DNA from 3 places in the Alteromonas sp. V450 genome. Region 1 is predicted to be linked to each of the others. Evidence: predicted binding sites of a transcription regulator. Region 1 holds the regulator's gene; each other region holds the start of a gene.
The links. The regulator MetJ, encoded in region 1, represses methionine synthesis genes. The targets are predictions, from matches to a motif close to TAGACGTCTAGACGTCTA.

Region 1 (3,288 bases):
ATGGATAAGCAGCAAATTATTGTTAATTGCCTTTAACGCCTAACATGTGACATATAGCGTAGCTCAGCTCACAGCGGTTAAGGGTATAAAAATGAAAATGCTTAACGCCCTCTTTGGCCAGTACTTTTACCTGATCCATCGCAATATTGGCGCCAATAAGGTTACGTGTCGCTTGGTCGTCTTCGTCTAAACCATCAAACATTTTATGCAACCAGCCAGGTACATGAACGTTGGTAAAACCCGCAAATTTCACTAGCGTTTGGTAATTAGTGACAGGTAGTATGCCTGGCACAATATCTAAATCAACGCCTGCAGCTGCCGCGCGATCTCTGAAGCGTAAATAAACACTGGTATCAAAGAAAAACTGCGTAATTGCTTCTGTTGCGCCAGCTTCTGCTTTTCTTTTTAAGTTAAGTAAATCGAACTGTGCGTTTGGTGCTTCTGGGTGCTTTTCTGGATAAGCTGCTACCGAAATATCAAAGTCGGCAACGTCTTTGAGCAATGTCACTAAGTCAGAGGCATACATCTCGGTTTTATCAACGCCTTGTGGTAAATCGCCGCGTAACGCGACAATACGACGAATGCCAGAATCCCAGTAGTCTTGCGCTATTTGCTTCAACTCCTCGCGGCTAGCGTCTACGCATGTAAGATGAGGCACTGCCGCTACACCAGTTTGTTGCTGAATGCGTTTTACAACGTCGTGCGTTCTATCTCGCTCTCCGCTATTGGCACCGTAGGTGACCGACATATAACTTGGTTTCAAAGGTGCAAGACGCTCAACCGATTTCCAAAGCGTTTTTTCCATTGCTTCAGATTTTGGTGGAAAGAATTCAAAAGAGACATCTATATCACGCAGTTCCGATAGGGACTGATTTAAAGCGTCGATACCTTGTGCGTATGAAACCATGTTTTTTCTCTACTCTGATGAGGTAATGTCTTTATAGACGTTTAGACGTCTAAATTAAATAATATATGTCTAGACGTCAAGAGGTTTACACTGCTCAATTGACCTTTTCGTCAACTTGTTTAGAATTTCCAGTCATAACATAAATAAGAGTAGACCGAGTTAGCAAAATGGCAGAATGGAACGGTAAATACATACACCCCTACGCGGAGCATGGTAAAAAAAGTGAGCAAGTTAAAAAGGTCACGGTTTCTATCCCAATTAACGTGTTGAAGGCATTAACAGATGAGCGTACTCGTCGCCAAATAAATAACCTGCGTCACGCAACCAATTCAGAATTGTTATGCGAAGCTTTTTTACATGCGTTTACCGGACAGCCTTTGCCAAACGATGATGACCTTCGCAAAGACAATCCTAATCGTGTGCCTGCTGAAGCGCGACGCATAATGGAAGAAATGGGCATTGATCCTAGCTTTGAAAATGACGTGAGTGACGAATAGCAATCATTAAATTCTGTCAAAAAAAGGGCGCGAATTAAGGTATTAAAACGCGCCCTTTTCCACCGTAATTAATGAAGTTTATTGCGGTTCTGGTGACTCCGGTATACGGGCTACTCCAGACGCTATTGCCGCTTTTGATACAGCGCTAGCTATACGTTCACACAAACGAGGATCCATTGGTTTCGGAATGATGTAATCTTTGCCGAAGCATAAGCTGTCACTCTTACTCGCGGCCAGTACTTCTGCGGGCACCTCTTCTTTCGTAATTGCACGCAACGCTTCAACAGCTGCCACTTTCATCTCATCATTAATAGCGGTCGCCCGTACGTCTAACGCCCCGCGGAAAATAAAGGGGAAACACAATACATTGTTGACTTGATTAGGGTAATCTGAGCGGCCTGTCGCCATAATTAAATCTTTTCGTACCTCATGCGCAAGCTCTGGTTTAATCTCAGGGTCGGGGTTTGAGCAAGCAAAAACAATAGGGTTATCGGCCATTAAGGCCAATGTTTCTGGCGGAAGTAAATCTGGACCAGACACACCTACAAAAATATCCGCACCTTCCATAACATCTTCTAGTGTGCGTTTATCTGTATTATTAGCAAACAGCTTTTTGTGTTCGGTCAAATCATCGCGACGAGTATGAATAACCCCTTTTCTATCTAGCATGTATATTCTTTCGCGTTGCGCACCGCATTTTATAAGTAACTCCATGCAAGCTACCGCTGCTGCACCCGCTCCCATGCAAACTATTTTCGCGCTTTCGATGTTTTTTCCCTGAATTTCTAACGCATTTAGCATACCCGCCGCGGTAACAATGGCCGTGCCGTGCTGGTCATCATGAAAAACCGGAATGCTGCAGCGCTTAATCAACTCTTGTTCTATTTCAAAACACTCTGGCGCTTTAATATCTTCAAGATTAATGCCGCCAAATGTATCCGCTATATTTGCGACAGTATTAATAAATTCCTCTGTCGTTCTATGTTTGACCTCTATGTCTATCGCGTCTAATCCAGCAAAGCGCTTAAATAAAAGTGCCTTCCCTTCCATCACAGGTTTAGATGCCAAGGGGCCTAGATTACCAAGCCCTAATATTGCAGTACCATTACTGATAACAGCAACCATATTGCCTTTGGCGGTATATTTATATGCATTATCTGGGTCTTCGGCAATTTCTCTTACGGGTTCAGCAACTCCTGGGCTGTAGGCAAGTGCAAGGTCATCCACACTGTCAGCTGGCGTAGAAAGTTCAACGCGGATTTTTCCTGGAGTAGGCTTAGCGTGATAGTCGAGTGCGCGTTGTCTAAAGTCTGACATGAAATATCGTATCCTTTGAAGTAGGGTTCATTGGTTTGCTGTTTGTGCCACGCATCTGCATCTTGTTGCTTTTATTTTTGAGTCTTAATTAACGCAAATTACTGGCTTAAACGCTGCTGTTGTGTGTTAAATTTGTACCACTTGCTGCAAAGTGCTTCTGAAAAATCAGTATTATTCATAAAAGTGATAGTGGCTATTAACTTACTGATTGTAACTCTATCACAGCCTATCATCGTGTACATATCTGATCAGAATCTTTAGTATTCAATGTAGGTGAGCAGTGCTGATTAGACCAGTAAATAAACGCTATAATTGTCATTCATTAAAATGATGAGTTTTATTTCATACATACGAATTGTGTATTTGATTTAATGTTAGCGCAAAATCAACTGAATGAATTTCGATGCGATGCAAATTATGAAGAGGAATTGCTATTGACCGAGCGAAGGCTTATCGAAGTGTTAACAGAAGTATGTGAAGAAGCCAAAAACGATGATGTCGGGTTTATATGGCTAACACATTTTGGTCACTGGCGTTCACCAGAAGTTATTGCGGTATTTAGTCGTG
Region 2 (3,288 bases), 1.3 Mb from region 1:
ATTGAATCGTGGGTGTAAACGAAAATTGCAGGCTGCTTCATTAGCGCTGCCATACGTACCGCGTTGCGCGCATATTCCATAAACATTAGGAAGGTTGCACCGTATGCTTTAAAGCCACCGTGAAGGGCAATACCGTTCATCATGGCAGACATACCAAATTCACGTACACCGTAATAGATGTAGTTACCTGATGCGTCATTCGCTTCAACACCTTTGCTGCCTTCCCAAATGGTAAGGTTAGAACCCGCAAGGTCGGCAGAGCCGCCTAGTAGCTCAGGAAGTAGAGGACCAAACGCGTTCAGTGCATTTTGCGACGCTTTACGTGACGCGATATTTTGTGGGTTAGCTTGAAGCTCAGCAATAATAGCATCTGCTTTGTCGCTGAAATCTGCAGGTAGTTCACCATTAACACGACGTTTGAATTCTGCTGCAAGCTCAGGGTAAGCGGCTTCATAGGCAGCGAAGGCTTCATTCCATGCGCTCTCTGCTTTTGAACCTTTGTCTTTGCCGTCCCAACCCGCATAAATGTCGTCTGGTATTTCAAACGCGCCATGGCTCCAGCCAAGCTTTTCGCGAGTGGCAACAATTTCGTCTTCACCTAGCGGCGCGCCGTGACAAGACTCGGTACCTTCTTTATTAGGCGAGCCAAAACCAATGGTAGTTTTACAACAAATAAGCGTAGGCTGCGCCGTATTCGCTTGCGCCTTTTCAATGGCGGCTTTTACTTGCTCTGCATCGTGACCGTCAACGCCATCAATCACTTCCCAACCATAGCTCTTAAAGCGTGCTGGTGTATCGTCAGTGAACCAGCCTTCTACTTCACCATCAATTGAAATGCCGTTGTCATCCCAAAACGCGATAAGCTTACCAAGGCCTAGCGTGCCGGCGAGTGAACATGTCTCGTGTGAGATACCTTCCATTAAGCAGCCGTCGCCTAAGAACGCGTAAGTGTAGTGATCAACAATATTGTGACCGTCTTTGTTGAACTGTGCCGCTAACACTTTCTCGGCAAGCGCCATACCCACTGCGTTACTGATGCCCTGACCTAGCGGGCCAGTGGTGGTTTCAACGCCTGGCGCATAACCATATTCTGGATGGCCTGGCGTTTTTGAATGCAATTGACGGAAGTTCTTTAACTCTTCAATTGGCAGTTCATAGCCTGAAAGGTGAAGAAGAGAGTACAACAACATTGAGCCGTGACCATTTGAAAGCACAAAGCGATCGCGGTTAGCCCAAGATGGGTTTGCAGGGTTATGTGATAAGAAATCACCCCATAGTACCTGTGCGATATCAGCCATCCCCATTGGGGCACCTGGGTGACCAGATTTAGCTTGTTGAACGGCATCCATGCTTAATGCACGGATTGCATTGGCGAGTTCACGACGAGAGGGCATGTTGTCTCCTGATTTATTTTGTATCTTTTGTTTCGTATCTTAGCGGGCTAGGCAAGCTAGACGAACCTAGAGGTAAGGCGTTCGCTCTACTTCTTCATACGAATGAATGTGGCGTTATTCTTACCTATGCCACCTTACAGTTCAATGGGTTTTCATTGCCAATAGTGAAAGTCATAGTAAAAAATGGTCTATACCTTAATAACTACGTATTCCATTTGCAGTAAAAACAATTACATCTAGCACTTCGTTTCTTAATAACGATGTGAGTTACAACACTAACGACAACCTATAACAAGGTATAAGTGATCAGATTGTGTCAACAATTCGTAACGATAAGACTTTTAGACGTCTAGAAGTAAAGACTGGTATTTATAACTTGTTTTAGTACAATATACGACTATTTTGGTAATTTAACGCTTACGGAGCATATATGGCCACGCATTTATTCACATCCGAGTCAGTGTCTGAAGGACATCCGGACAAAATTGCTGATCAGATCTCAGATGCGGTTCTTGACGCTATTTTAGAACAAGACCCTCGCGCTCGGGTGGCCTGCGAAACGTATGTAAAAACCGGTATGGTTTTAGTTGGAGGTGAAGTGACCACCTCTGCATGGGTAGATATTGAAGAGCTTACCCGAAAAACAGTTAAAGAAATTGGCTATACGCATTCAGATATGGGCTTTGACGCTGACTCATGCGCTGTATTAAATGCAATTGGTAAACAGTCTCCTGATATCAACCAGGGTGTTGACCGCGCAAGCCTAGAAGAACAAGGTGCAGGTGACCAAGGCCTGATGTTCGGATATGCAAGCGACGAAACTGACGTACTAATGCCAGCGCCAATCACTTATTCTCACCGCCTTGTACAAAAGCAAGCCGAAGTGCGTAAGTCTGGCAAACTAGATTGGTTACGCCCAGATGCTAAAAGCCAAATTACTTTCAAATATGAAAACGACAAGCCTGTGGGCATCGACGCGGTTGTACTTTCAACCCAGCACTGTGATTCAGTGAGCACTGAAACAGTTCGCGAAGCGGTCATGGAAGAAATCATTAAGCCAGTACTGCCTAGCGAATGGATTGATGGAAATACGCGCTTTCACATTAACCCAACAGGTCGATTTGTTATCGGTGGCCCAATGGGCGACTGCGGCTTAACAGGTCGTAAAATAATTGTGGACACGTACGGTGGTATGGCCAGACACGGCGGTGGCGCATTCTCTGGAAAAGATCCATCGAAAGTAGACCGCAGCGCAGCATACGCGGGTCGCTACGTTGCAAAAAACATTGTTGCAGCAGGTCTTGCTAAGCGCTGCGAAATCCAAGTGTCTTACGCCATCGGTGTGGCAGAGCCGACGTCTATCAGCATCGATACCTTTGGTACTGGCGTAGTGGACGAAAAAACACTGGTTGCTCTTGTGCGCGAACACTTCGATTTACGTCCTTACGGACTTATTCAAATGCTTGACCTTGAGCGTCCTATCTATCGACCAACGGCTGCATACGGTCACTTTGGTCGTGACGAATTTCCATGGGAAGCGACAGATAAAGCTGCTGCATTAAAAGCATCAATTTAGCAATTCCTCACACCTAAACAAAGCCGCTAGAGAGTTTATCTGGCGGCTTTTTTCTAGGAGAGCAGTTAACTTCAATCTGCGAGCATTGTGTTACCCAGTATCACACCGAAAATACCGGCGTATTTTCGCGCGTATGCGTGTTCATCATGTCTGGTAACCCAAACTTCGCGAGTGACATACTGGTGTATTCCCGATAATGAGAAACCTCAATATCAGCAAAGTCAGGGGGTAAAAACTGTCGACAGCTGATCTCATTATCAAATTGCACCTCCAACATCGTTAATGGCGCTAGGCTTTTTTTGAAAACATCAATGAGCA
Region 3 (3,288 bases), 2.8 Mb from region 1:
GGCTTACCTTGATAGCCTGCTAAAAGAGCCTGAGGTTCCTCAAGACGTCACTGCGCGCACAGCGAAACTTCTCGAGCAGGCATCTCAGCAGATTGCAGATGAAGTGCCCAGTTCGCCTCTAAAAGAGAGCAGCAACGTCGAGCCAGACACGCTATCTTTAGTAGAAGAGGTGTCTCAGTTTATTGGGTCGGCGAAATCTAACCATGGAGTGCTCAGCGAAAGCGATAGTCATATTGAAGAAGAGTCTCAAGAATTAAGGCGCATTGAAGAAACTACGACTAAGCTTCCACTAAAGGATACACTCGGTTTTCGTTTCCAAGCGCTATTCTTTGAAGTTGCGGGGTTAACGTTAGCTGTGCCGCTTACTTCATTGGGTGGTATACATCAAATAGAAAAAATAGGACCGCTCTTTGGTAAGCCCGATTGGTTTATGGGAGTTATGCTACACAGAGAGTCCAAGCTGAGTGTTGTAGATACAGCTAAGTGGGTAATGCCTGAAAAGTACGATGAAAGTCTCGCGCAATCGATTGAATATCGCTACCTCATTATGTTAGGTGAGAGTGCGTGGGGGTTGGCTAGTGAAAAACTGGTCAACACGGTCAATTTGACCACGGATGACGTTAAATGGCGCGAAACAACCGGTAAGCGTCCCTGGCTAGCGGGGATGGTGAAGGAAAAAATGTGTGCATTAATTGACGTTGAAGAATTAATATCTATGCTTAACAAAGGTTTAGGCAGTAACGACCAGACGCCATAGTGTTGGGAGCCAGGTTCATGAGCGAAAAAAGTACAAATAACAATGCCACTGACAGTAATGATGAAGTCCTTCAATGGGTGACGTATCGCTTAGGTGAGGAAACGTACGGTATCAATGTAATGCAAGTCCAAGAAGTATTGCGTTATACCGAGATAGCGCCGGTTCCTGGTGCGCCTGATTACGTTCTAGGTATTATTAACCTTCGCGGCAACGTTGTTACCGTTATCGATACGCGAGCGCGTTTCGGTCTGCCGCCAACTGAAATAACTGACAACACGCGGATTGTTATTATCGAATCTGACGAGCAAGTTGTGGGTATTTTGGTCGATAGTGTGGCTGAAGTGGTTTACCTCAAGTCCTCTGAGATTGATAGCGCGCCTAATGTTGGTACAGAAGAAAGTGCTAAGTTCATTCAAGGCGTTAGTAATCGCGACGGCGAACTGCTTATTCTTGTTGATCTTAATAAGCTATTAAGTGATGAAGAGTGGGATGAACTCAGTAATATTTAAAGCTTAATAGGTTGCAGCAAAGCAGCTTGGCAATGCTGCTTTGCTTTGTTCTTTTTGAGGTAGTCGCATATGGACTTGCAGTTTACTGCACCCACGCTGGTTGAGCTCTTCTTGGTAGTAATTTCATCCCTACTAGCCCTGAGCGTTTTTGTGCTTTTTGCTAAGCTTCGCGCTATGGCTAACCAACTCAATGCGGTAAAAGCGAGTGCGGAAGAAAAAATAGCACATATCGAGATTACAGCAAAAGATGCAGTCAACCGACACGATGAAAGTCAAGCGCGAAGTTTGGTCATCACTCGACACCTCCAATCACTCGATGAAAAACATGTAGAGCTAGAAAACCAAGTCCGAGATTTGAAGTTTCAGGACCCCTCGTTACGCCTTTATCAACGTGCTGCAGACTTAGTTAAGCAAGGTGCCAGCATTGAAGAAATCATCGAGGCCTGTGACATTCCTCGCGCTGAAGCTGAGATGTTAATGATGGTGCATAAGCAAAATAACTAATATTTTTTCCACCAGACAATAAAACGTTTAGACGTCTAGACGTAAAGATGTTGACATATCGCCAGTTATAGACACAATACAGATATTGTAATTTATCACTGGAGTCCTCTATGCCAATTCGTATTCCTGAGCAGTTACCCGCGCAGAATGTACTACTAGGTGAAAACATTTTTACCATGGACATGGACAGGGCTGCCAATCAGGATATTCGTCCTCTTGAAGTCGGCATTCTTAATTTGATGCCGAATAAGATAGAAACAGAAGTACAGTTACTTCGCCTGCTGTCGAATACGCCGCTACAAATAAATGTAGACTTGATTAGAATTGATAATCAAGCACCCAAAAATACTCCACAGTCACACATGGATGCCTTCTATCACGACTTTTCAGCGGTCGCGAACAAAAAATACGATGGGCTTATAGTAACCGGTGCGCCTCTTGCGCTTATCGATTATGAAGAGGTGAAGTACTGGGACACTATGACGACAATATTGGAGTGGGCGCAGCGACACGTTAACTCTACTCTGTATTTATGTTGGGCTGCCCATGCGGCCATGTATCACTTTTATGGTATAACCCGACAGATCAGAGATGAAAAGTTTTCCGGTGTTTTCAAGCATAAAGTGAACGATCCTCACAATGAACTATTGAGAGGTTTTGACCCCACGTTTTACGCTCCACATTCTCGATATGGGCACATCAATACCTCGCTATATAACAGCGTTGATGGGTTAAGTGTTGTGGCAGAATCTGACGATGTGGGTGCGTATATTGTGGCGTCAGAAGACAAGCGAATGGTGTTTGTAACGGGCCATCCAGAATATGATCCAGATACGCTCAAAGACGAATATTTACGTGATATTGCGGCAGGACAAACGCCCGCAATACCAAAAAACTATTTTGAAGGGGATGATCCAGCCAGTTCGCCAATTGTACAGTGGCGCTCGCACGGCAGTTTATTGTTTACGAACTGGCTGAATTATTATGTCTATCAGACCACGCCTTACGATTTAAGTCAGCTTGCTGAAAAGTCACAGCCAAAGAGGTAGAACGTGAGCCAAAGACCAATTTCTAGCGCGCAGGCATCGCTTACAGAAGCCGCTCAAAAACGCATTCTTATTTTAGACGGTGCCATGGGCACCATGATCCAGCGCCATAAGTTAGAAGAAGAAGATTATCGTGGAACACAGTTTGCCGACTGGCACTGCGATGTTAAGGGTAACAATGATTTGTTGGTTATTACCCAGCCCAGCATTATTTACCAAATTCACTGTGATTACTTTGAAGCTGGTGCGGACATTATTGAAACGAATACGTTTAATGCTACGACTATCGCTATGGCCGATTATGATATGCAGGCCCAATCACGTGATATCAATTTAGCTGCGGCTAAATTGGCGCGTAAAGCAGCAGACGAATTCACAGCGAAAACACCTGATAAACCCCGTTTTGTTGCCGGCGTATTAGGGCCAACAAACCGCACGGCGTCTATTTCACCTGATGTTAATGACCCAGGTA

Region 2: the regulator MetJ is predicted to act here: its motif matches at 1,737-1,754, upstream of metK (methionine adenosyltransferase).
Region 3: the regulator MetJ is predicted to act here: its motif matches at 1,799-1,816, upstream of metA (homoserine O-succinyltransferase).

The regions. Positions count from the first base shown of each region.
Region 1 is NZ_MODU01000004.1:2,889,238-2,892,525, reverse strand. Features, by position in the region: gene metF (methylenetetrahydrofolate reductase) at 23-907, opposite strand; gene metJ (met regulon transcriptional regulator MetJ) at 1,075-1,404, shown strand; gene BK026_RS12560 (malic enzyme-like NAD(P)-binding protein) at 1,483-2,721, opposite strand; gene BK026_RS12555 (hypothetical protein) at 3,093-3,288, shown strand, end outside.
Region 2 is NZ_MODU01000004.1:4,169,352-4,172,639, reverse strand. Features, by position in the region: gene tkt (transketolase) at 1-1,394, opposite strand, end outside; gene metK (methionine adenosyltransferase) at 1,825-2,970, shown strand; gene BK026_RS18435 (hypothetical protein) at 3,071-3,288, opposite strand, start outside.
Region 3 is NZ_MODU01000004.1:90,077-93,364, forward strand. Features, by position in the region: gene BK026_RS00420 (chemotaxis protein CheW) at 1-757, shown strand, start outside; gene BK026_RS00425 (chemotaxis protein CheW) at 775-1,266, shown strand; gene BK026_RS00430 (DUF2802 domain-containing protein) at 1,336-1,770, shown strand; gene metA (homoserine O-succinyltransferase) at 1,881-2,819, shown strand; gene BK026_RS00440 (homocysteine S-methyltransferase family protein) at 2,823-3,288, shown strand, end outside.